Regions from separate parts of the Paraneptunicella aestuarii genome, predicted to be linked through region 1. Evidence: predicted binding sites of a transcription regulator. Region 1 holds the regulator's gene; each other region holds the start of a gene.

Region 1 (7,436 bases):
GAGCTTTTCTTGCCCAAAATGCGCTCTCGCACTAATTCTGCCAATTGATGAACCGATAGCTTGTCGGTATCAATATACAAATCAGCACGCTCAGCGATTGGAGCAAGCACTCTACGCTCAGCTTTTATCGCCTCAGTAAGAGACATTTTTTGTTTCGAAAGCGGATGCAGACGACGAGTTTCACTAAAGCGCTTCAATAGCACATCGTCACTGGAATCAAGGAAGACAACGGTCACTTCCCAATTAGTGGGTAAGTAATCAAGAATTTCGTTCAGTTCGTCAGGATCTTTGGGAATGTTTCTAACATCAATGCTCACCGCCACTTCTTCATACTCATTTTCAACCGTATGGGTGAGGGTTGGCAGCAAGTTTACCGGAATATTATCGACACAGTAGTAGCCCAGATCTTCCAACGCTCTGAGCACGATGGTCTTTCCTGAACCTGAGTGACCACTGATGATAATCAGTTTCATACCAAAGCCTCATACAAAGCTTGTTCTGACTCAGCTTTACGTAACTTACGAACAATGTCTCGATCGTTGAGTTTATTGGCAATCGCTGAGAGGATTTTGAGATGGTCGGTGGTATCGTTTTCTGGAACCAGAATCGCAAAGAAAATATCAACAGGTTGATTGTCGATAGCGTCAAACTCTATTCCATCCTGACAGGTAATAATTAAAGCGATAGGTTTTAGCAAACCGGGCAAACGTCCATGAGGAAGTGCAATGCCATGCCCAATGCCCGTACTTCCCATGCGTTCTCTACTCAATAAACTGGTGAGAACTTCCTCTGAGTCTATTTCATCAGACACATCTGCGGCTAACAGACTCAAAAGTTCAAGGATTCGCTTTTTACTTGAGCACCCAATGGCACGTTTAATGCCGTTGGGTGCAAGGATGTCTTTAATATCCATTTTTCTGGTACTGCTTTAAGCTCTAATTAGTGCTTTTTAAGTTTCTCTTTGTATTTAATAACCTGGCGATCCAGTTTATCAATCAAAGAATCAATAGCAGCATACATATCTTCATGTTCAGATGCCGCGAAGATTTCACCGCCATCAATATGTAGTTTAGCTTCTGCTTTCTGACTTAGCTTCTCTACATTCAGGATCACGTGAACATTATTAATATGATCGAAGTGACGCTCCAATTTAGTAAATTTATTATCAACATAGTCGCGTAATGCGTCGGTAATTTCTACGTGATGACCAGTTAGATTAATTTGCATGATCGTCTTCCTTTTTTGGGAACGAGCCTATAACAAGCTCTTACGTTGGTTAGACGGAGGGATCGAGAGCGATTCCCGGTATTTTGCGATTGTTCGCCGAGCCACCATAATACCTTGGTCGGCCAACAATTCGGCAATCTTGCTATCGCTGAGTGGTTTAGCCTGATTCTCGGCAGCCACCAGCTTTTTAATCAATGCACGAATAGCGGTTGAAGAGCATTCTCCGCCATTCTCAGTAGCAACATGGCTACTAAAAAAATACTTCAACTCAAAGATACCTCTGGGAGTATGCATATATTTCTGGGTCGTAACCCGGGAAATTGTTGACTCATGCATATCTACCATTTCAGCCACATCATTTAACACCATAGGCTTCATCATTTCAGGCCCATGTTCAAAAAATCCTTGTTGCTGTTGAACGATACAATTGGCTACTTTCAACAAGGTTTCATTGCGACTTTCAATACTTTTGATAAACCAGCGCGCTTCTTGCACATGATTGCGAATAAACTGGCTATCATTGCTGCTTTTGGCACTTTTACTCATCGCAGCATATTGCTGATTAATATTCAGCTTTGGCACGCTATCAGGGTTTAATTCTACCATCCAACGTCCGTTTTTCTTACTTACCGATACATCAGGAATAATGTAATCCGGCTGTTGGGGATTAATTTCACTGCCGGGATGCGGATTTAACGTCTGTAATAACCGCAGCACTTCACGAAGTTGCTCTTCTTTCAGCTTAGCCTTACGCATTAATGTGCGGAAGTCTTTGCTCATTAACAGGTCTGAAAAATTTTTCAGAATGTCACGCGCTTCTTTCAGCCAAGGCGTGTCATCTTTAAATTGTGATAGCTGAACCAATAAGCATTCTTGTGGTGTATGAGACGCACATCCAACAGGATCGAACCATTGAATACGTTTACGAACACATTCCACTTCTTCCAGCTCTACATCTTCCAAGTCTAAACCCTGAAGTATTTCTTCGCTGGAAATCTTTAAATATCCGGAATCATCAACCGCATCAATAATAGCAATGGCAATAGCTTCGTCAGTTTCAGAGAAAGGGGTTAAGCGCATTTGCCACAGCAGATGATCCTGAATGGAATCGACCGTTTCTCCCTGATAGACATAATCATCGTCACTGCCGCTGGAAATAGGAGAAGGTGCGGGAGCTGAAGACGCACTGTAATATTCGTCCCAAGTGCTGTCTACTGGCAACTCGTCAGGCATTGATGCACTTTCCAGTACATCAGAGGTATCCATTGAATCTGATGATGTATCAGGATAATCATCACCATTTAATTTTTCTAACTGGCTGTCGAAATCATTTTCGTTGTCAGAGCTATTGTGGTCATGCTCTTCAATTTCCAACAAAGGATTAGCATCTAACGCTTCCTGTATCTCCTGACGTAAATCAAGCGTAGACAATTGCAGCAATCGAATTGCCTGCTGCAATTGTGGCGTCATCGTTAATTGTTGACTGAACTTAAGCTGTAATGATGGTTTCATCTATATTGGGTGCTTATATTTTCGGTCGTTGCGAGGCTTTGTTATCCGCTTCTTCCAATTGTTTAACTATAACGTGAATTGTTCGCCCAGGTATACATCTCTGACCTGTTGATTGTTTAAAATCAATTCTGCGTTTCCTTCGGCGATAACTTGACCATGGCTCACAATGTAAGCATGTTCACAAACATCCAGCGTTTCTCTTACATTGTGGTCGGTGATTAAAACACCAATGCCACGCTCTTTTAAATGTTGAATAATCTTCTTTATATCATTTACCGAAATCGGGTCAACTCCAGCGAAAGGCTCATCCAATAATATAAATCGAGGATTCGCAGCCAGAGCTCGGGCAATTTCAACCCGACGACGCTCGCCGCCCGACAGACTCATACCTAAATTGTTACGAATGTGTCCAATATTGAACTCATCCAACAAGTCATCGGCTTCTTGTTCACGTTGCTCATCACTCAATTCTTTGCGCGTTTGCAATATCGCCATTAAATTCTGATATACGGTCAATTTTCGAAAAATCGAGGCTTCTTGCGGCAAATAACCAATACCATGGCGCGCACGAATATGCATAGGTTGTAGTGTCAGGTCTTGCTGATCAATGAATATCTGCCCTTGGTCTAATGGAACCAAGCCTACAATCATGTAAAAAGTGGTCGTTTTACCCGCCCCGTTAGGACCCAGTAAGCCAACGATCTGCCCAGCACTGACTTCAATAGAAACGTCCCGAACAACTTGTCTGGATTTATATGACTTGGCGAGATGCGTGGCGCATAAGGTAGACATTATTTTTTGTCTTCTCCCTTTTTCTTCGCGGCTTCTGGACGGAAAACCGTAACAACTCGACCTTCTTCACCGTTTTGGCCTTCGGCTGATAGCTGCTGCTTATCGAGATTAAAAGTGATGGAGTTACCTTTTACCATGCTGCTGTTTTGATGTAGCTCTGCATCGCCTGTTAAGGTTAACGTGCGGTTTGATACTTGATATCGGATCTCATTGGCAACGGCGCGAATGTCAGAACCATCGTCCATGGTTTGGCTGTAAATAGCAGGATTACCACGAGCAATAAAAACTTCTTTGCCTTCACCTTGAGAAGCATTCACTTCCACTTCCTCAGCGTCAATTTTCAATGAGCCCTGAGAGATATGAACGTCTTCTTTAAAGATAGATGTCTTGCTTTTACCATCGACAAACTGGGATTTTGAATCAACCGTAATCGGCAGTTTAAAATCCTGACTGTCGGCTTGCACCAAACTAATGCAACCGACCGCTACGGCACATACCAATGCCATTTTAGCCATTCGCTTACATGACATATTAGTTAACCGCTTTAGGGTTAAATACGGTTTGAACATGATCAATTAACTCAAACTTTCTGGTTAATAAGTTAGCGACAAATCCATTGCTATGAATAACATAATCCTGACCGGTAATGATCACTGGTTCATTGGATGTCATGGTCTTGTCAGTTAAATTTATTTCTATAAAACTGGTTTCAATCTGCTGCACAAAACCTTCGTCATTCAAGGTTTTAATCAGTACATTGTTTTCCAGCTGAATACGATTATCTTCGTATAAAGTACCTTCCAGAGCATTCACCTGCCAAGGCGACTCTGTTCGCTCAGTAAAAATAGTGTATCGAGGACGCTCAAACACTGTGAACCCAAGCTCTTCAAAATGTTCCATTTTGGTCGCGAAAACCTTATGTGACACCATCCCCTGCTTGTTATACAGGGTACTGAGCATTTCATTTGCCTGGTAGTTAGCTTGCCAACCAAGCTCATCCTCTTCGGTCTGCTGTTCTTTGTCTGTTTCCATCCACATGGGGAGATTTAATAGCAAAATCAATAGAAACAGGAAAAGAATACTGACGGTTAAGCGATTCATAGCCACCCTCTACCAACAAGTGGTGTCTCTGAGTTAAAGACTATGAATTCACAAAGCATCAAGCGACTCCGGCTTTTAACAAATCAAGCATATTCAGTGCGCCAACAGGGATGCGATTGTTATCTAACACCACAAGTCCATTGATACTGCGGGTTTCCATGATGTTAAGCGCTTCAGCTGCCAGCATATCTGCGGTGACCGTTACCGCGCTTTTAGTCATGACATCAGCAATCGGCGTATGATGGATATCAACTTTAGCATCAATAACGCGTCGCAAATCACCATCCGTAAAAATACCTTCAAATTGACCGGCATCGTTCACAACAGCAGCCATGCCCAAACCTTTATTGGAAATTTCCAATAAAGCTGAGCTTATGGTTTCTTTGCTATCCACAATCGGAACCTGATCACCGGAGTGCATGACATCAGCCAATTTCAATAACAACTTGCGTCCCAAAGCACCCTGCGGGTGAGACAACGCAAAATCATCGGAAGAAAACCCTCTGGCATCCAGCAATGCGATGGCTAACGCATCTCCCATAACCAAAGTCGCGGTTGTACTGGATGTGGGCGCCAAACCAAGGGAGCAGGCTTCTTTTTCTACCTTGATACAAAGGTGAACATCTGAATATTCCGCCAAGCGTGAGGCAGGGTTCCCAGACATGGCAATAATACGGATCCCCATGCGCTTCACTACGGGTAATAAAGCGAGCACTTCATCCGTTTCACCGGAATTGGAAATGGCCAGCAACACATCCTGCTTGCTGAGCATGCCCAAATCGCCATGGCCAGCCTCTCCGGGATGCATATAAAATGCAGGCGTTCCCGTACTGGCAAGTGTCGCAGCAATCTTATTAGCTATGTGGCCCGACTTACCCATACCAGTAACAACAACCTTGCCAACACATCCCAACATCATTTCACACGCTTGGCTAAAATCTGTAGAGATATATTGCTTAAGATCTTCTATGGCTTTGGTTTCAATCTCTAGTACACGTAGACCGGAGTTAATGTAATTATCAGTATTATTCATTCTAAAAAGTCGTAAACATCTTAAATACTGTGCAGCAATACAACCAGGTACGCCACGAATCCAGCTAATAACAAGCCGCCCTGCCAACGATTGATACTGCGGTTGCCACCAATATTGAAACTAAAAGCGACCAGTAACATGGTAGCACCGAGCATGACGTACATATCCCGGTCGATGGCACCTGGGTCAATAGCCCCCGGAGCAATGAGTGCCGGCATCGCCAATACCGCCAATATGTTGAAAATATTGGAACCGATGATGTTACCCATTGCCAGATCGTCTTCATTTTTCAGTACGCCAGCAATACTGGCCGCCAACTCAGGCAAGCTGGTGCCAATCGCAATAATGGTCAACCCGATAACCAGATCGCTCATACCAAAATGGCGCGCAATCACTACCGCGGAATCCACCATATAACTGGCACTAATCGGCAAAATGAACAGACCAACAACGACCCACGTAATAGCTAAGCCCGTTCCAACATTAACCGGTAACTCTTCATCAACCTCGCTGCCCAAAGGGTCTCGCTTGTCGGCTCTTATTGACAACCAGGTCAATCCACCGATGACAAAAAAGAACAGCACCATCAACACGGCGCCTTCCCAAAACTTAAAGATATAGTCAGCTAGAAACAGAGAAGCAATAAGGGAAACGATCATTAACAGAGGTAATTCTCGTTTAATGGTTCCAGAACGAACCATAATAGGTTTTAACATTGCGGTAAGAGCAAGCACCAACATGATATTGGTAATATTTGAGCCGATGGCATTACCGACGGCAGTATCCGGAGAACCACTGTAGGAAGCCGTCGCAGCTACCATAATTTCCGGGGCAGAAGATCCCATTGCAACAATAGTCATACCAATGACCATTGGCGATATTCCAATATTTTTTGCCAGCGCAGAGGCGCCGTAAACGAATCTGTCAGCTCCCCAACTTAACGCGATGAGGCCAAGGATAAAAACAACGATTTCTACGAGCATGTTATCTATTGAGTTAACTGGTGATTATTTTTTCAGGCGCGATTGTCGCAAATTGTAAGCCTCTTGCCTATTAACTATGACTGAATTATTTCAATCTGCCGTGTTTCTACCCATAAATTGACAATTTTATACAAACAGGGTTCCCGAACTGATGTAACATACTGTGAAATTTGGGTGTCCCGGTCAGGTTTTAATCCTGGCCAATGCATATTGGCCTTTTATGTTCAAATTTAACTGCCGGAACTCCTCTAAAATCATTCGATTTTTTAACTAATACGTTGTTACTTTTTGACTTTGTTTTCCCGACTTGAAAAACCGTAAAATACCCATACTTAACGTGGCACCTCAAACGTCTTTCTTATACGTTTTTGCCTCACTGACGATCAGGAACGAATACTTGCATGGATAATCTCGTTGAAATTGACAATATGTGTTTCAGTCGTGGGTCACGCGTAATCTACGACAACGTTTCCGTGCGCATTCAAAAAGGCAAAACAACGGCGATAATGGGACCCAGCGGGATAGGTAAAACAACCTTGCTGAAGTTGATTGGTGGGCAGTTGATACCCGATAGTGGCGACATTCGTTTTAAAGGCAACTCCTTAGCTCAAATGAGCCGCAATCAGCTATTCAAAGCTCGTCGTGATATGAGCATGTTATTTCAAAGTGGTGCTTTATTTACGGATATGTCGGTATTTGATAATGTCGCCTTCCCTCTTCGTGAGCATACGAAATTATCGGAAGAACTGATTAAGACCACCGTATTAATGAAGTTACAAGCTGTGGGA
Region 2 (7,436 bases), 1.3 Mb from region 1:
TACTCTGACAACTATCATGAAAATATATTGTGAAGATACCTTGCTCTACGGAGAGGCCTTTTTTTCCTCATTAGGCCAATGCCAGACTTTTTCCGCTTCTACTGTTACTGCTGAGCAAATCCAGGATGCCGATGTGTTGGTTGTGCGTTCAACCACAGAGGTCAATGAGCAGCTTATAGGCCAGTGTCAAAACCTGAAATTTGTGGGTACGGCAACGGCGGGCTCTAATCACTTTGATAAAACCTACCTGCAATCCAGAGGCATTCCTATGTACAACGCTGCGGGTTGTAACGCTGTTGCGGTGGTGGAATACGTATTGTGCGCTATGCTGTATTTGGCTAAAAAGCGGCAATTTGATTTACTCGAACAACGTATAGGTATTGTGGGTGTAGGCAATATTGGTGGGCGTTTGAATGAGCGCTTGCAGGCCATGGGGATCCGAACAGCTTTGTATGACCCACCACTTCAAGCGTCTGGCGATAAACGCGAGTTTGTTAATTTCGATGAGATCATGAAGTGCGATCTTATTACCTTGCATGTGCCTTTGGTTAAAGAAGGAGAACATCCTACTTATCACATGTTTGATGCTGCCCGTTTGGCTCAGCTTGGTGAAAAGCAATGCTTTATCAATGCCTGTCGGGGAGAAGTGGTTGATAATCACGCGCTATTGGATGTGAAGCGGCAAGGTGCTGAATTTGGGCTGGTCATAGATGTTTGGGAAAATGAGCCGGATATTTTATTCGAGCTGGTTGATTATACCGATTTGGCAACCGCTCATATCGCCGGGCATACCATAGAAGGAAAGGCGAAAGGAACGTCAATGGTGTATCAGGCGCTATGCCAGCAGTTTGGGATAGAGCCAAGCTTGACTCTGGATGAATTTCTACCAGCAATTGATAATGCGGATTTGTCGTATTTTGAAGCAGAATTTACCGTGCCAGATGCATTGGAATTAGTTAGTAAAGTGTACGATATTTACCAGGATAATTTGGACTTTCGAAAAAGGGTAAAAAACGCTGATGAGTTTCGCTTGTTTCGCAAGCAGTACGGGGCTCGAAGAGAGTTTCAATACTTCAAAGTTAATGCTGGAAATTTGTGTAATTCACAGGCAATCTATGGCCTCGGATTTGGTAGTTAACAAACTCAGGAGTATGGGCTAAATGTCACGTGCCTTTAATGTCGCCGTATTAGGCGCAACCGGCCTTGTTGGTCAACACATGATTGAAATTCTGGAGCAAAGAGATTTCCCTGTTGAGAACCTCTTTCCGCTCGCTAGTTCTCGCTCTGCTGGCGGGACAATTACGTTTAAGGGACGCGACATTACTGTAGAAGATGCTGATAAGTTCGACTGGACACAGGTTAGCATTGGCTTTTTCTCGGCTGGTGGAAGTGTTTCAGCCAAGTATGCACCTATCGCTGCTGAAGCCGGGTGTATTGTTATCGATAATACCTCTCAGTATCGCTACGAACCCGATATTCCTTTGGTGGTTCCAGAAGTGAATCCTCAGGCACTAGCTGATTATCGAAATCGTAATATCATCGCGAATCCTAACTGCTCGACCATCCAGATGGTTGCAGCGTTAAAACCTATCCATGATGTATTCGGTATTGATCGTATTAACGTGGCGACTTATCAATCCGTTTCCGGTGCAGGTAAGAGTGCAATGGATGAATTGGCAAAGCAAACGGCAGATCTGTTAAATGGTAGACCCGTAGATGTTGAAGCTTTCTCACGTCAAATTGCATTTAACTGTATCCCTCAAATTGATGTTTTCCTTGATAATGATTACACCAAGGAAGAAATGAAAATGTCTTGGGAAACCAAGAAAATCATGGGTGACGATGATATTTTGGTGAACGCCACTGCGGTGCGTGTACCGGTATTTTTCGGACATGGTGAAGCTGTGCATTTGGAAACACGTATGCCTGTTGATATTGAGCAAATCAAAGACTTGCTAAGAAATGCGCCGGGCGTGACTTTTCTTGAAGATCGTGAAGATTTTCCAACCCAGGTGGGCAATGCCAGCGGTAAAGACGATGTATTTGTTGGCCGATTACGCAAAGACATTACTCATCCTAATGGCGTTAACATGTGGATCGTTTCTGACAATGTGCGCAAGGGTGCTGCAACTAACAGTATTCAGATCGCAGAAGTGTTGGTTCGCGATTACCTGTAAATAGATAGTTTGCAGATGGCTTGTATAAGTTATTTGCGCGACAGATAAGGATATCTGACAATAGTCTGGTCGAAGTCAAATCTTCAATGTAGGGGTTCGGCCAGACTGTTTTTTGTTTTCTTCGGTTATTAGCGGGAAAGTAGTTTAATAGGAATATTTGTCAATTTCTTGACTCAGCTAGCTGATATTCCTCAACTATTTTGAATATAGGCCGATGTAAAACCACGAATGCCATTTGGGAAAGGTAACGAATCACCACCTGAATGTATGCAGCGTGGCATGATTGGTAAGCATCTGATAATAAGCTTGATTTTCACTTGGCGCTTTATAGATTAAGGGGATTATCTGGTTTATAGTAAGTTTTGGAACGTGTCTTGCTTACGCTTGGTATATAAGAGAGATTGGTTGAGACTAGGGCAATATTGCGCCTAACTCCATGCCAGTGCTGAAATAACAAATAAAAATCCATGACGGCAAACAATTAAGTGCTTAAGAATTATTACGGAAATTTGCAAACAGGCTTAACCAATATCCGAACGTTAGTATTCGGAAACGGAGCTGTTACTAAACTGGCACTAACCTTTATAGTGCTTGTCGGGTTAGGCATTTTCAGTCTTTCCAGTCTCAATGCTGCAGAGTTTAAGCAGGTTCCAATTAAAGGCCCGAAAAATGCGACCGAGCAGTATGCCGGCGTTTCCTATGGCCCCATTGATGCTGACGACACCTTATGGCGTATTGCTGATCGCTATCGTCAAAATAAGAATCTTTCCATTTATCAGGTCATGGTGGCCATTCAGGAGCTAAATCCTGACGCTTTTTACAGTGATAACCTGAATCATATGAAAGATGGCGTTACCTTGATGCTGCCATCTGAACGTTATATCGCAAGAATTAATCCCGAAGATGCAAAACTGAAATCTGACCAGGACGATGAAGCCTGGGAATCCAAAGTTGCTCCCGGATCCAGCCTGAAAAACCTTAAGCCACCAGAGAAACTGGCTAGCCGAACAGATTTAACTCAAACCAAAGATGAGTTGGAAAGCAAACTCAATCAAATCGACGCTGAACAGCAAAAGCAGTTTGAAGCAATACGGCAACAATTTGCCGATTCTATTAACAGCGTTCAGACGTTATTGAATGAAAACAAGAAGATTTATGAACGTTTAGATACCGTCAACAAAGATATCGAAGACCTGCGCGGAAGAATTGGAAACGATGGTGAAGTGCAGCGTCAAATGGATCAAATTCTGGCGCTTCAAAATGAGTTGGTCGCCAATGCCAGAAAGTCAGCGCAGGAACAGTCCTCTAAAGGAAATACGTTTGATTTCGTCAAAGAGCCAGCCTTTCTGATTGGTGTCACGGTTTTATTTTCGATTTCTTTATTAGCTGGTTTAGCGTTCTGGTTGCTGAAACGCCAAAACAAAGAGTCTGTTTCTGAAAGTATGAACTTTGTTGATACATCTGCGGCAGAAGTGGCGGAATTGGATGATATTTCTGATGTACTCTCTGAGGATCTAAAGGGTGAAAAAGCCGACGAGTTAGGCAATGACGATCTTTTTGGTGATGACGACCTTCTTGATGATGTGCTGGCGGAAGAGCTCGACGAATCTCTGGATGATGTACTGGAAAATGAATTGGGTTCATACAGTGATCTGGACGACGATATGTTGGTTCCTGAGGATCTGGAGAAACATGACGCCCTTGACCAAATGTTCGACAGCGACACCTTGGATGATGTCTTGGACGAAGATGATTTACTTGCTGGCGCATTGGATTTGGACGATCTGCAAGATGATGGCATTGAAATTACTGAATCTGAAGATGTGTCTGATTTGGATAAAGAATTAGATGGCGTCATAGAGGGATTGGATGAAGACTTATTTGATACTGGCGCAGAAATAGAAATTAATCCTGAATCAGATGCTATCGAAGAAATTATTGAAGAAGATTTGGCTGAGTTAGGAGTACCTGATGCTTTAGACGGTGCAGGACAAAATCAAGAAGCTCAAGCTGAGAAAAGTAGTGAGCGGGCAGCTAAACCTGAAGTCTTTGATCCAGTTAGTGATCTGGGTATCAGTGACGAACCTATTTTATCTGAAGATGCCATTGAGAAAGTCAGTGAAAAATTAGGTGAGCAGAATCGTAAATTAAATGATCTCACCCGAGAACTAACCAGAGAGCTTAAAGATGCTCCGAATAAAGCTCCCGGCGATCCTGAAATAGCTATTGATGTTCCTGAACCTGTTTTTGGTGATGTGCAAGAGCCTTCAGCGGGACAAGGAACCTCTGAGGGAGAAGCGTTCTCTGGTGAACTTACCAATGAAATGCTTGCCGCAATGGGTATGGCTGATGAACCGACACCCGCACCCGCACCGAAAGTTGAAACGGGATCTGTCCAAGATGATTTAGCTGATGATCTACTTGCTGAATTTGGCATTCAAGGTGAAGAAGAGCAACAAACTCAAACCGAAGATGACTTAGCTCAAAATGATTTGGCCGATGAACTGTTAGCTGAAATGGGTATCACAGATGAAGAAGAATCAACATCTGATGAAGCTGAAAGCGGACAGGATGATTTGGCAGATGAATTACTTGCTGAGTTTGGAATTAATGAGGAAGAAGCCTCGGAAGAACCTGAAACTCAAACGCAAGTAGAGGAAGCCGAAGCCGAGCATGTACAAGATGATCTTGCTGATGAATTGCTGGCCGAATTCGGCATTGATGGTACTACGGAAGAATCAGTCTCTCAGCCTGAAGCTGTAGAAGATGAAATTGACCATGCGCAAGACGACCTTGCCGATGAATTATTGGCTGAATTTGGTATTGAGGAAAGTGAGTCTGACGCTCAACCCGAAATGAACGACGCCGATAACGTCGACCATGCTCAAGATGATTTAGCGGATGAGCTTTTAGCTGAAATGGGGATAACTGATGAAGCAGAAGCCGAGTCAAAACCTGAAAAAGTTGAAAGTGAACAGGACGATTTGGCAGATGAGTTGCTTGCCGAGTTTGGTATTGCAGAAGAACCCTCAGACGCTAGTGAAACAGATGCCGACTTTGATACGCTTGAAGAGCCACAAGTCGATAATGAGGAAGTGGAATCCTTATCTTTCGATGAAGAGGACTTAGCTAATGAATTATTGGCTGAATTGGGCATGGATGATGAGTCTTCAGCGATGCCTTCTGGGGCAGCCGTTCAAGATCAGGAATACCCTGATGCATCGTTAGCTGATTCAGAAGAAACTCAGGATGAAAGGGTTTATGAAATCGATTCATTATCAGAGGAAGATTATCAAAACTTGTTGAATGAATTGGATTTCGACCCTGAAACTCCACCACCATCCCCTCAAGGTAGCGGGCTAACTGAACAAGAGTCTGAACAAGAGTCTGGGCAGGAGGCTGCTGAGGAAAGCGCAGAGTTTATTGAACCCGATATGTCATTTGATGATGTAGAGGTATCCAATACCGGATTTTTGGATGAACCCAATGAGCAAGAGCCTTCAGCGGAACAAGAGCCCTCTGCGGAGCAAGAGCCCTCTGCGGAGCAAGAGCTCTTAGATGATGAAGAGCCTTCAGCGGAGCAAGAGCTCTTAGATGATGAAGAGCCCTCAGCGGGGCAAGAGCTCTTGGAAGATGAAGAGCTTTTAGCTGATATCGAACCCTCAGCGGATACCGAATCTACAGTCGAACAAGAACTGCAAGTTGTCGAATCTGAAAATGAAGACTTTTTGCAAGAAACTCAGACCGTTGACGCATCTCAAGATTCTCATGGTACTCAAGATACATTGAGCGATGAGTTAGAAGCGGCTGTTGAACTGCTGATGGAAGATGATGAGTCAGAACTGGAACTAGAGATTGAGCCAGAGCTTGAACCAGAAAACGCTTCTGATACAGATTCTCTTGATGGGGATGTGCTTGATGGGGATGAGTTGGAGTTAGAAGTCGCTGACTCTATCGAAGACGCCGTTGATGATACCAGTGATGACAAAAATGAATTAGAACTTGATGACTATGCTGACGCTGAGTTGGCTTCATTAAAAGCTCAGCTGTCAGATGCCGATGATTTCGATGCGGATTATGAAGATGATGCTCAAGCTACTGAAATAGAGCCTTCTTCCGATGCCTCTTTATCGGAGAATGAGGAATTAGAAGACGATCTGGCAAGTTTGCAAGAACAATTGTCTGATGAGGAAAACACGTCCGCAATCATTGATATGAATGAAGTCGATCAGTTAGAAGAAGCGTTAAAAGATTTCGATGACGCCGAACTGATTAGCACTTCTGAGGAAAGACCGGCTGATGAATTTGAGGCTGAATCCCAGCCGGAACCTAATAATTCTGTTTCAGGAACAGAGGAAAGTCTGTCTGAATTAGACAAAGAATTGCAAGACGAACTTGCTGACATGCCTGGGCTTGGCGATTGGTTGGGTGAAGAGCATGAAGTTGTTGCTAAAGCTCAAGAGTCTGCTCCTGCTCAGGACGCTCAAAACATCCTTGAACAAGTCATTGAAACGAATGTTACCGAAGAGAGTAATATTGAGGCTAGAGGGCAGTCATTTGATGATGACGATCTTCCAGCCCTGGATGATTTGCAATTCTCAGTTGCTGGTCAGTCAGTTGAATTACCTGATGAAGAATCATCGCTAAATAATATTTTGCCAGAAACTACGAAAGATGAAGCCAGCGAACCTGATTTTGATTTTGGGGAGTTCACCGAAGATTCTGAAATGGCGGATTTGGCTGATGCATTAACTGATTCCGAAGAGTCTCCTGAGTCTATTGGCGATTTTGTCGATTCAGAATCAGACAATGAAGATGTTGAAGTATTAGAGCGGCTTGAAAATACCTCTTTTGATGACTTGTTAAATAGCATTGATGGGCCGGATGAGGAAAATGAGTCCTCCGTCGAACCTGATATTGATTTTGGGCAAGACGAACAGGGCGGTATTGATATTGAAGCTCTGTTAAATGAAGAGTCGTTTTCTGAAAGTATTGCACCTTCAGTTCAGGAAAAAGAGCAGGAACAACCAGAAAGGTTCATTTTGCCAGATAATCCAGATTTGGATTTGCATGCTTTGTTGAGTGAGGAGACGGTTGAACCTGTTGAAGATATCCCACTTGAGCCTGAATCGTCACAAGCCGATGAAGAGCTGGTTAGCGAGTTTAAGGATGTAGAAACCTTATTGGCTGAAAGTATGGAAGCTGAAAGCGAGAATATGCCAGAACCGGAATTAAATCTGGATGTTCAACTTGGCGAGT
Region 3 (7,436 bases), 1.6 Mb from region 1:
ATATGACGACGAAGTTGATGCTTTCTTCCCGTTTGAGGGTACAACTTAAGCAGCGAATAACGCGCTGTTTGATAACGCCCAACCGGATAAGGCAGCTCAAAAGTAGCAACAGGCTCATAATGGCTAATAGCCGATTGCGCCTCTTTATCCTGGTCCGCCATTTTGTCTGCGATTTTGTCCAACTCTTCTTTTAATGGGTAGTCAATAACACCTTGCTCGTGGATATAACCCCTCACAATTGCGGTATACCCTTTATGTACCTGATTACTCGCAAACTGCTCACCAAGCACTCTGGCAATATCAGAAGATAATGCAAACAACAACACACCGGATGTCGGTTTATCCAAACGATGAACCGTATAAACATGCTGCCCGATTTGATCTCGTACCATCTGCATGGCAAAACGGGTTTCACTCCGATCAATCATGCTCCGATGTACTAATAATCCTGCGGGTTTATCAACCGCAACGATATGTTCATCCTGATAGAGAATATTTAGAGACACGCACTACTCACTTTCATCAAACACTACTCGCTTTCACTAAAGAAAGTATCAATACGTCGTATCACTTCCAACAAGGGAGCAATACCAGCATGTTTAATGAATGCCTCTTCAGCCATAGGCAACAATGCCATTTTCGAAGGCAGGGGTAATTGCTTGACAATAATCCCTCTCATTCTGGGTAGAAAAACATACTGCAACCACTCCTGAAAGTACATAGTATCACAGCAAAAAGGTAAATTACTTTCAAAGGCTTGTTCAGCTGGTGGCTGCTCACTCCAGAGTGAAACAGACTTAAGCACCCACTCCAATTCCTGCAACAACGTATCAACTTGTTGGTGACTGATTATTTTCTCGCTCAATGGCACACTCTCAATTGTACATTGTCGACCAGTTTCTATTACAACCGCTGTATATAAGGTTTATCGATCAAATTACAAGATCCATTTATTCATCTTTAGAACACTTCGTTGGTTGTAAAAATGAAATTTGCCCCTACCATGGGTATTCCTGATTAGAAACAGTGCAACAAAGCATACTCTCGGAGCTCGTTAGAATATGACCTTAATGGATATCATCTACATAATGATAGGCAGCGTTATTGCTATCCAGTTTTGGCATATCCGTGGTATCACGGAAAGGGCAAATCGACATCTGTTCCATTTCTGTCAGGAAAGAAACCTGCAATTGCTCGCAGTGGCTAGATTCAAAACACGAATAGGCATACACAGGGGCAAACCTGATTGGCATACCTTTTTTATATTTGAATTTTCAGGAAATGGAACTGACAGCTATTCGGGGACATTGGAAATGAAAGGTAAGCAGGTTATCAATACCGATTTACCTGCTTATCGGGTGAGTTAAGTTACTTCACACTTATTTTAAGAAGCAAACTGTTCAAGACTCAAGCGGCTGCACTATCAGGCGAACTTGAGCCAGATGAATTTGAAGGATTAGCAACCGAATTGGTTCTATCACGAAACATCAAATGACCTTTGATATTTCCTACTTCCAACTCTTTGATCAAACGATATCCGCCATTTTCAAAGAAGTGTCTGTACTTATCTAGGGTCGCATACACTGCAATACCAGAGCTATTGTCATCTTCCAGCATGACGCCCTCAACCGCAGACATCAATATATGACCCAATCCGTGATGCTGAGCATCAGGATGCACGCCAATAAAAGACAACATATGAAAATGCTCGGCAGGCACGTTTTCTCGAACTTTTTGCTCTTTTTCCAGCATTTGCATAGTGCAGAAATAGCCCGCGGTTAACAGCATTTTCAAACGCCAATGCCAAAAACGACCAGCGCCAAATGCAGCCTCAGAACTGTTCAAACAGGCAACTGCAACCATGCGTTCATCATCAAACAAACCAATCATAGGTTGCTTGGCAGCCCAGAACGCATTCAACTCTTCACGAATCGCAGAACGTAAACGGGTTTCGTAACCTTCCAGGTTAACCTGAAAAATATCGCAAAAGACGGGATCATCCCGATATGCCTGAAACAGAAGGGAGCAGGCTATCTTCAAATCTTCCGCAGTAAGGTATACAGCTCTTACATTTTGGTTTTGCTCGATGGCTTCACAGCTAGTCATAGCGATCCTTATTGCACAAATTTAATTGCAAACTTACCCCAGGAACACGAACTTGTTAACAAGGAGTTAATAATTTTATATAAAAATGTCACAAAAATAAGCCTACAGGTCAATTAATTTCTTGCTTGACCTCAAATCTTGATGACTGAACGCCTTGTTGTGAGTATAGAACTCGTATTAAGTATAGAAGTGTTCTGGATCAATGAAGCAGTTAAATGGACGAATTAGAAAATAAAGCCGGAAATAAAAAGCTGCCGGGGAATACCCCGACAGAAAAAGAAGGTTGGGAAAACAACCTGAACGAAGAATTAAAGCTTGTTGTAAGACGCTTCGCCCCAGCCGATTAGCTTGTCGTCTTTAAATACTAATGGAGTACATTCATCTTTAGTGGTTATGCCATCACCTTTACGACGGTGAGTACGATAAAACAGCACCATGTAACTGCTGTCATCGGCTTTATGAAATTCGGTAAAATCAGGAACACCCAGAATTGAGGTCACTTGAGAGTGATTAAGATCCAGTTGCAGCTTGGAAATACTATCACGATTCTGATGTTCGCGATTTTCCCAATCGCCATGAGAGCCATATCCATCATCGCCTCCCACACTAATAACACATCCGCTCAAAGTTAACGCTAACGGGATCATTGCCATCATGGCTATTTTTCTTAATTGCATTGTATTGTCCTATTATTATGACTGTGTGTATTTGGTTAGTTATTCCGTATCGACTAATCAATATCAATGCCAAAACATAACATATTGTTTTAATTGAATTTAATAAAAAACCACTTTAATTAGCATCCTCATCTATTGAGCAATTTCACTATTATGTAGTTAAATTCACACCCTTAAACAGAAGTAGCAGGAATCAGCAGTGGATCAAACCCTGATAAAAATTTGCCAACAACTTGCTCAGCAAGGAAAACGTCCAAGTGTCGGCTTATTGAAAGCAAAAGCGCCAAAGCAATATCATTTATCGGATCTGGTTGCCGCGGTGCAATATTGGAAAGCTAATCCGGATATGGAATTAACCGAATCGCAAGAAGATAACGAATCGAAGAGTAGTAACAAGTCTCACTCAGAAATGAGTAAGGCAGAGCTCATTGAGAAAGTACAGCAATTAGAAGATAAACTGCAAAGGCTGGAAGCTTTGGTGAATGTACTGCATACCAAGCTTAAATAGTGCTTGGTATGCAATCGCCCTGAAGATTTAACCAGAAGATTTTGTCAGAAAATCTAATCAACCACGACAGGTTTCAATTCAGAGATAAACTCTGCCAGATCAGAAGCCAATATTTCACCGGGCTCTTGCCCAACGGGCTCTAACACAACCTCCCCCGTTCCATTCAACACAGACAAAATGTAATTTTCGTCTTCAGTTTGAGCGAAAAACAAGGTGTCACGTTGCCCCAGACGACGCTTCATCAATAAGTGCGCAATCAGGTTTTCTTGTAAACGAACAAAATCATCCTGGTTCCATACCATTAACAGTTGCAAATCACCTCGTGCCGCTCTGGCGTTTAGATGATCACTCCAAAAACAGCAGAAATAATCCTGATAATCAGGATGTATCTGCATATCCATACCCATTTCAAGTTTATTGAAATTCAGCTCAATATTCTGAGCTGTGGGAGTCCATATACAACTGCCTTCTGAATCACACTCAGTGACACAAGGCGACTCCCAACTACAATCGAAGTTAACACGCAGTTCTTTGCCTGCATCGCGATAAACTTCAACGTATTTTTCCACAAAACCCAATAATGCAGCTTTAGTCCTCGACAGCATATAAAATCCTACTAAAGTCTCTGATAAACTCCATCAGTTCGATTTAGGTTAACATAAACGTTTTTGTTTAGGATGCAATTATCATGACACAGACTTCTACTCGCTCACAAATAGAACAGTCAGGTGAATTAGCTCACCTAACCCTGGGTAAGGAAGTCACCTATGAGGAAAATTACAACCCAAAGCTATTACAGGCGGTGTCTAGAGAGCTGGGAAGAAATGCTATCGGCTTGCAAAAATTACTACCGTTTTCGGGTGATGATTTGTGGAACGGCTATGAATTTTCCTGGTTGAATGAAAAAGGTAAGCCCAATGTCGCCATTTTGGAGTGTCGGGTTCCGGTAACATCGCCGAATCTGATTGAGTCAAAATCATTCAAAATGTATCTGAATAGCTTCAACCAGACCCGTTTTGCCACACTTGAAGAGGTTGTTGAGAAACTAAAACAGGATTTGTCTGGTTGTGCAGGGGAAACCGTGAATGTTCAGATAGCTCCCGTCGCAAGCTTAAGCTCACAGCAACAAATAGCACAGTTACCTGGCGAGTGTATTGATGATCAGGACGTTACAATTTCAAGTTATCAGCCCGACAGTCAGCTATTACAAACAGATTCGGAAATAGTCACAGAGACATTACACAGCCATCTTTTGAAATCAAACTGCCTGATTACAGGACAACCTGATTGGGCGAGCGTATTGATCAAGTACAAAGGCCCGAAAATACAACGTGAAGGCTTATTGAAATATCTTGTAGGGTTCAGACAACACAATGAGTTTCATGAACAATGTGTTGAGCGGATTTTTAACGATATATTGAACACATGTGAGCCTGAATCACTGACCGTACTTGCCCGGTACACGCGAAGGGGGGGACTTGATATCAACCCATTCCGCAGTAATTTCGAAGCACCTTATGAAAACCTGCGTTTAATACGCCAGTAAAACTGGTAGTTTTTTTTCTCTCAAGAATAGAGTAACGTAAATATCGGGTAATGAAGCTATTTCTTTAAATTGACTTTTAGTTGACCAAATGGTCAACTAAAACCAAACTTAAAGACAGACTTAATTGATCTGAATTTTACGTTATTAGCCTCAACCCGGAATAAGAAGATGCATTTATGAGGAATAGGCATCACTCATTTTATTTTTGATCAGCCATTTTTAGTCAGCAAAACCAAAGAAGCACTCAAAATAGCCATCAGAAATCAGAGTCTTATCCCGAGTTGAAGTTAATCATAAATTCGCAGGTAAGCGTTGCTCAGTCTTATCGACCTTGAATACAAATAACACCGTCTATTCAACTGAACTTCGCTTTATATTCCCTTTAACCGTTGGCAACAGTAGTCAAATCGCCAACCTCTGAGGAACCTCTATACGATGAGCACAATACAACTAAACGCTCTCGGCGTTATGAGTCAGCTGTCACAACTTGAAGTTGACAGATTAGATCAATCAACCAGTAAGGAACTGTATCAAATCTTCCGAAACTGTTGTTTGGCCGTATTAAACAGTGGCGCCGAAAAAGACGATTTCGAGGAAATGTTCTCTCCTTATGAAGATTTTGAAGTTAACCTCATACGCAGAGAACGCGGCGTAAAAATCGAGTTGGTCAATCCTCCGGAAATCTCTTTTGTCGATGGCAAGATCATGCAAGGTGTACACGAACACTTGTTTGCGGTTTTGCGCGATCTATTGCACATGAGTGCCAAATTAGAAACCCATGAACTTGATTTAACCGATGCTGTACATATCACCCACGTAGTGTTTGATATGTTGCGTAACGCAGAGGTTATCCGCACCGAGCAAGACCCCAATATGGTGGTTTGCTGGGGTGGACACTCCATTAACGATATCGAATACAAATACACCAAAAAAGTAGGCTATCAACTTGGCCTGCGTGAAATGAATATTTGTACCGGTTGTGGGCCTGGCGCCATGAAAGGGCCAATGAAAGGGGCGACCATTGGTCATGCCAAGCAGCGCTATCAACATGGCCGTTATTTAGGTATTACTGAACCAAGTATTATTGCCGCGGAGCCACCAAACCCTATCGTAGACAAGCTGGTTATCATGCCTGATATCGAGAAACGTTTGGAAGCCTTTGTGCGTACCGCTCATGCCATTGTCATTTTCCCGGGTGGTGTGGGCACAGCCGAAGAATTGTTGTACTTGCTTGGCATCATGCTGCATGAAAAGAACAAGGATCAAATATTACCCATCGTGCTCACAGGCCCTAAAGAATGTGAAGAATACTTCCGTTCCATTGATGCTTTCGTTGGTGCGACATTAGGTGAAGAAGCACAAAAACTTTACGATATCGTTGTCGATGATCCTGTAAAAGCCGCGCGTTTGATAAAGCAACGTCAGGCTGACGTAAGACAGTATCGTAAAGAAACCGGCGATTCCTACCATTTCAATTGGTCATTAAAAATTGAACAGGAGTTCCAGAAGCCATTCTTCCCAAGTCATGAAAATATGAGCAATCTGAACCTGAGCTTTGATCAACCCAAAGCGTCGCTGGCTGCCGCTCTGCGCAGAGCCTTTTCGGGTATTGTTGCGGGTAATGTCAAAGCGGAAGGTTTGGCTCAAATTCGTGAACATGGGCCATTCCAGATTAATGGTGATCCTAAACTCATGGAAATGATGGACGCACTATTGAAGTCATTTGTTGCCCAAAAACGCATGAAATTACCCGGTAGTGAATATATTCCGTGTTATGAGGTAATTCGCTCTTAATCCTTAGGTTTCAACCTTATTGACCTGAACCTTCTCCCAATGCCGGAAAATTTACGATTAAAACCGTAGATTTATTCCGGCACTGTTTTACAATTCCAAAGAGTTAAGCGAACGACTGTACGGAAAAATGAATAAAATCGTTAAACGTGTCTCTCTGGGAATTGTCGTATACATGGCCTTTGCGGCACTAGTTATTCTCTATTTCCCAGATAAACCTGACAATATGAAATGGGAAGACAGGGAAGAATATAACAGCATGAAAATTGCCACGTTAAAATTAGGAGCTACTCATAGCGCCATTCTTGAATTACTGGGTTCTCCCGATATCAGCGAAGCGAAAATGGTCGCCAAAGACAAGCTACAAGTGATGTTCTACCGAACTCAACGCAAAACCGCTGATGGTTTTACTTCTCAAGATGAATGCACTCCCCTGTTATTTAAAAACGATGTATTAATCGCGTTGGGGAAAAATGCCTATACTCAATTTCAGGACAGCTAAACAAGCATGCATCACGGCAAACAACCGTAAGTTAAACCACAAGTATTAAAGTACAGGATATCGTGTCGAACGCTAATACCAAGATTGCACACCAGCTTCATGAGTTGTACAGGGACTTGGCACGATTGATTATTGCTTATCAACAGCAAAAAATATCCACTTCTCTGCTTCAAGCCACCTTCGACTTCAGTGATCAATTTATTTTGTCAGGGCGTCAATATCCAGAGCAACTAGTCGCACAACTGCACTTTAACAAACCATCATTGCCCTATTCTATTAATCTGGTTTTTAACCAACTCGTATGCA

The links. Region 1 encodes sigma-54, which starts transcription at its own class of promoters, with help from an activator protein. Its sites were predicted from a motif close to GTTGGCACGNNNNTNGNNT; they were not measured.
Region 2: a site for sigma-54 is predicted at 2,539-2,557, ahead of KIH87_RS12225 (FimV/HubP family polar landmark protein). Genes of this name have one in related genera too.
Region 3: a site for sigma-54 is predicted at 2,839-2,857, ahead of KIH87_RS04865 (DUF3192 domain-containing protein). Genes of this name have one in related genera too.

Annotation. Positions count from the first base shown of each region.
Region 1 is NZ_CP074570.1:4,498,164-4,505,599, forward strand. It holds gene rapZ (RNase adapter RapZ) at 1-473, opposite strand, end outside; gene ptsN (PTS IIA-like nitrogen regulatory protein PtsN) at 470-913, opposite strand; gene hpf (ribosome hibernation promoting factor) at 940-1,227, opposite strand; gene KIH87_RS17525 (RNA polymerase factor sigma-54) at 1,255-2,739, opposite strand; gene lptB (LPS export ABC transporter ATP-binding protein) at 2,806-3,531, opposite strand; gene lptA (lipopolysaccharide transport periplasmic protein LptA) at 3,531-4,046, opposite strand; gene lptC (LPS export ABC transporter periplasmic protein LptC) at 4,063-4,632, opposite strand; gene KIH87_RS17545 (KpsF/GutQ family sugar-phosphate isomerase) at 4,691-5,665, opposite strand; gene KIH87_RS17550 (calcium/sodium antiporter) at 5,686-6,648, opposite strand; gene KIH87_RS17555 (ATP-binding cassette domain-containing protein) at 7,050-7,436, shown strand, end outside.
Region 2 is NZ_CP074570.1:3,240,873-3,248,308, reverse strand. It holds gene KIH87_RS12235 (4-phosphoerythronate dehydrogenase) at 17-1,138, shown strand; gene KIH87_RS12230 (aspartate-semialdehyde dehydrogenase) at 1,161-2,177, shown strand; gene KIH87_RS12225 (FimV/HubP family polar landmark protein) at 2,663-7,436, shown strand, end outside.
Region 3 is NZ_CP074570.1:1,160,494-1,167,929, reverse strand. It holds gene truC (tRNA pseudouridine(65) synthase TruC) at 1-506, opposite strand, end outside; gene KIH87_RS04880 (YqcC family protein) at 530-865, opposite strand; gene KIH87_RS04875 (DUF3301 domain-containing protein) at 1,062-1,367, shown strand; gene KIH87_RS04870 (GNAT family N-acetyltransferase) at 1,408-2,106, opposite strand; gene KIH87_RS04865 (DUF3192 domain-containing protein) at 2,415-2,783, opposite strand; gene KIH87_RS04860 (hypothetical protein) at 2,983-3,291, shown strand; gene syd (SecY-interacting protein) at 3,345-3,896, opposite strand; gene queF (NADPH-dependent 7-cyano-7-deazaguanine reductase QueF) at 3,980-4,837, shown strand; gene ppnN (nucleotide 5'-monophosphate nucleosidase PpnN) at 5,273-6,631, shown strand; gene KIH87_RS04840 (DUF3192 domain-containing protein) at 6,759-7,130, shown strand; gene KIH87_RS04835 (HDOD domain-containing protein) at 7,193-7,436, shown strand, end outside.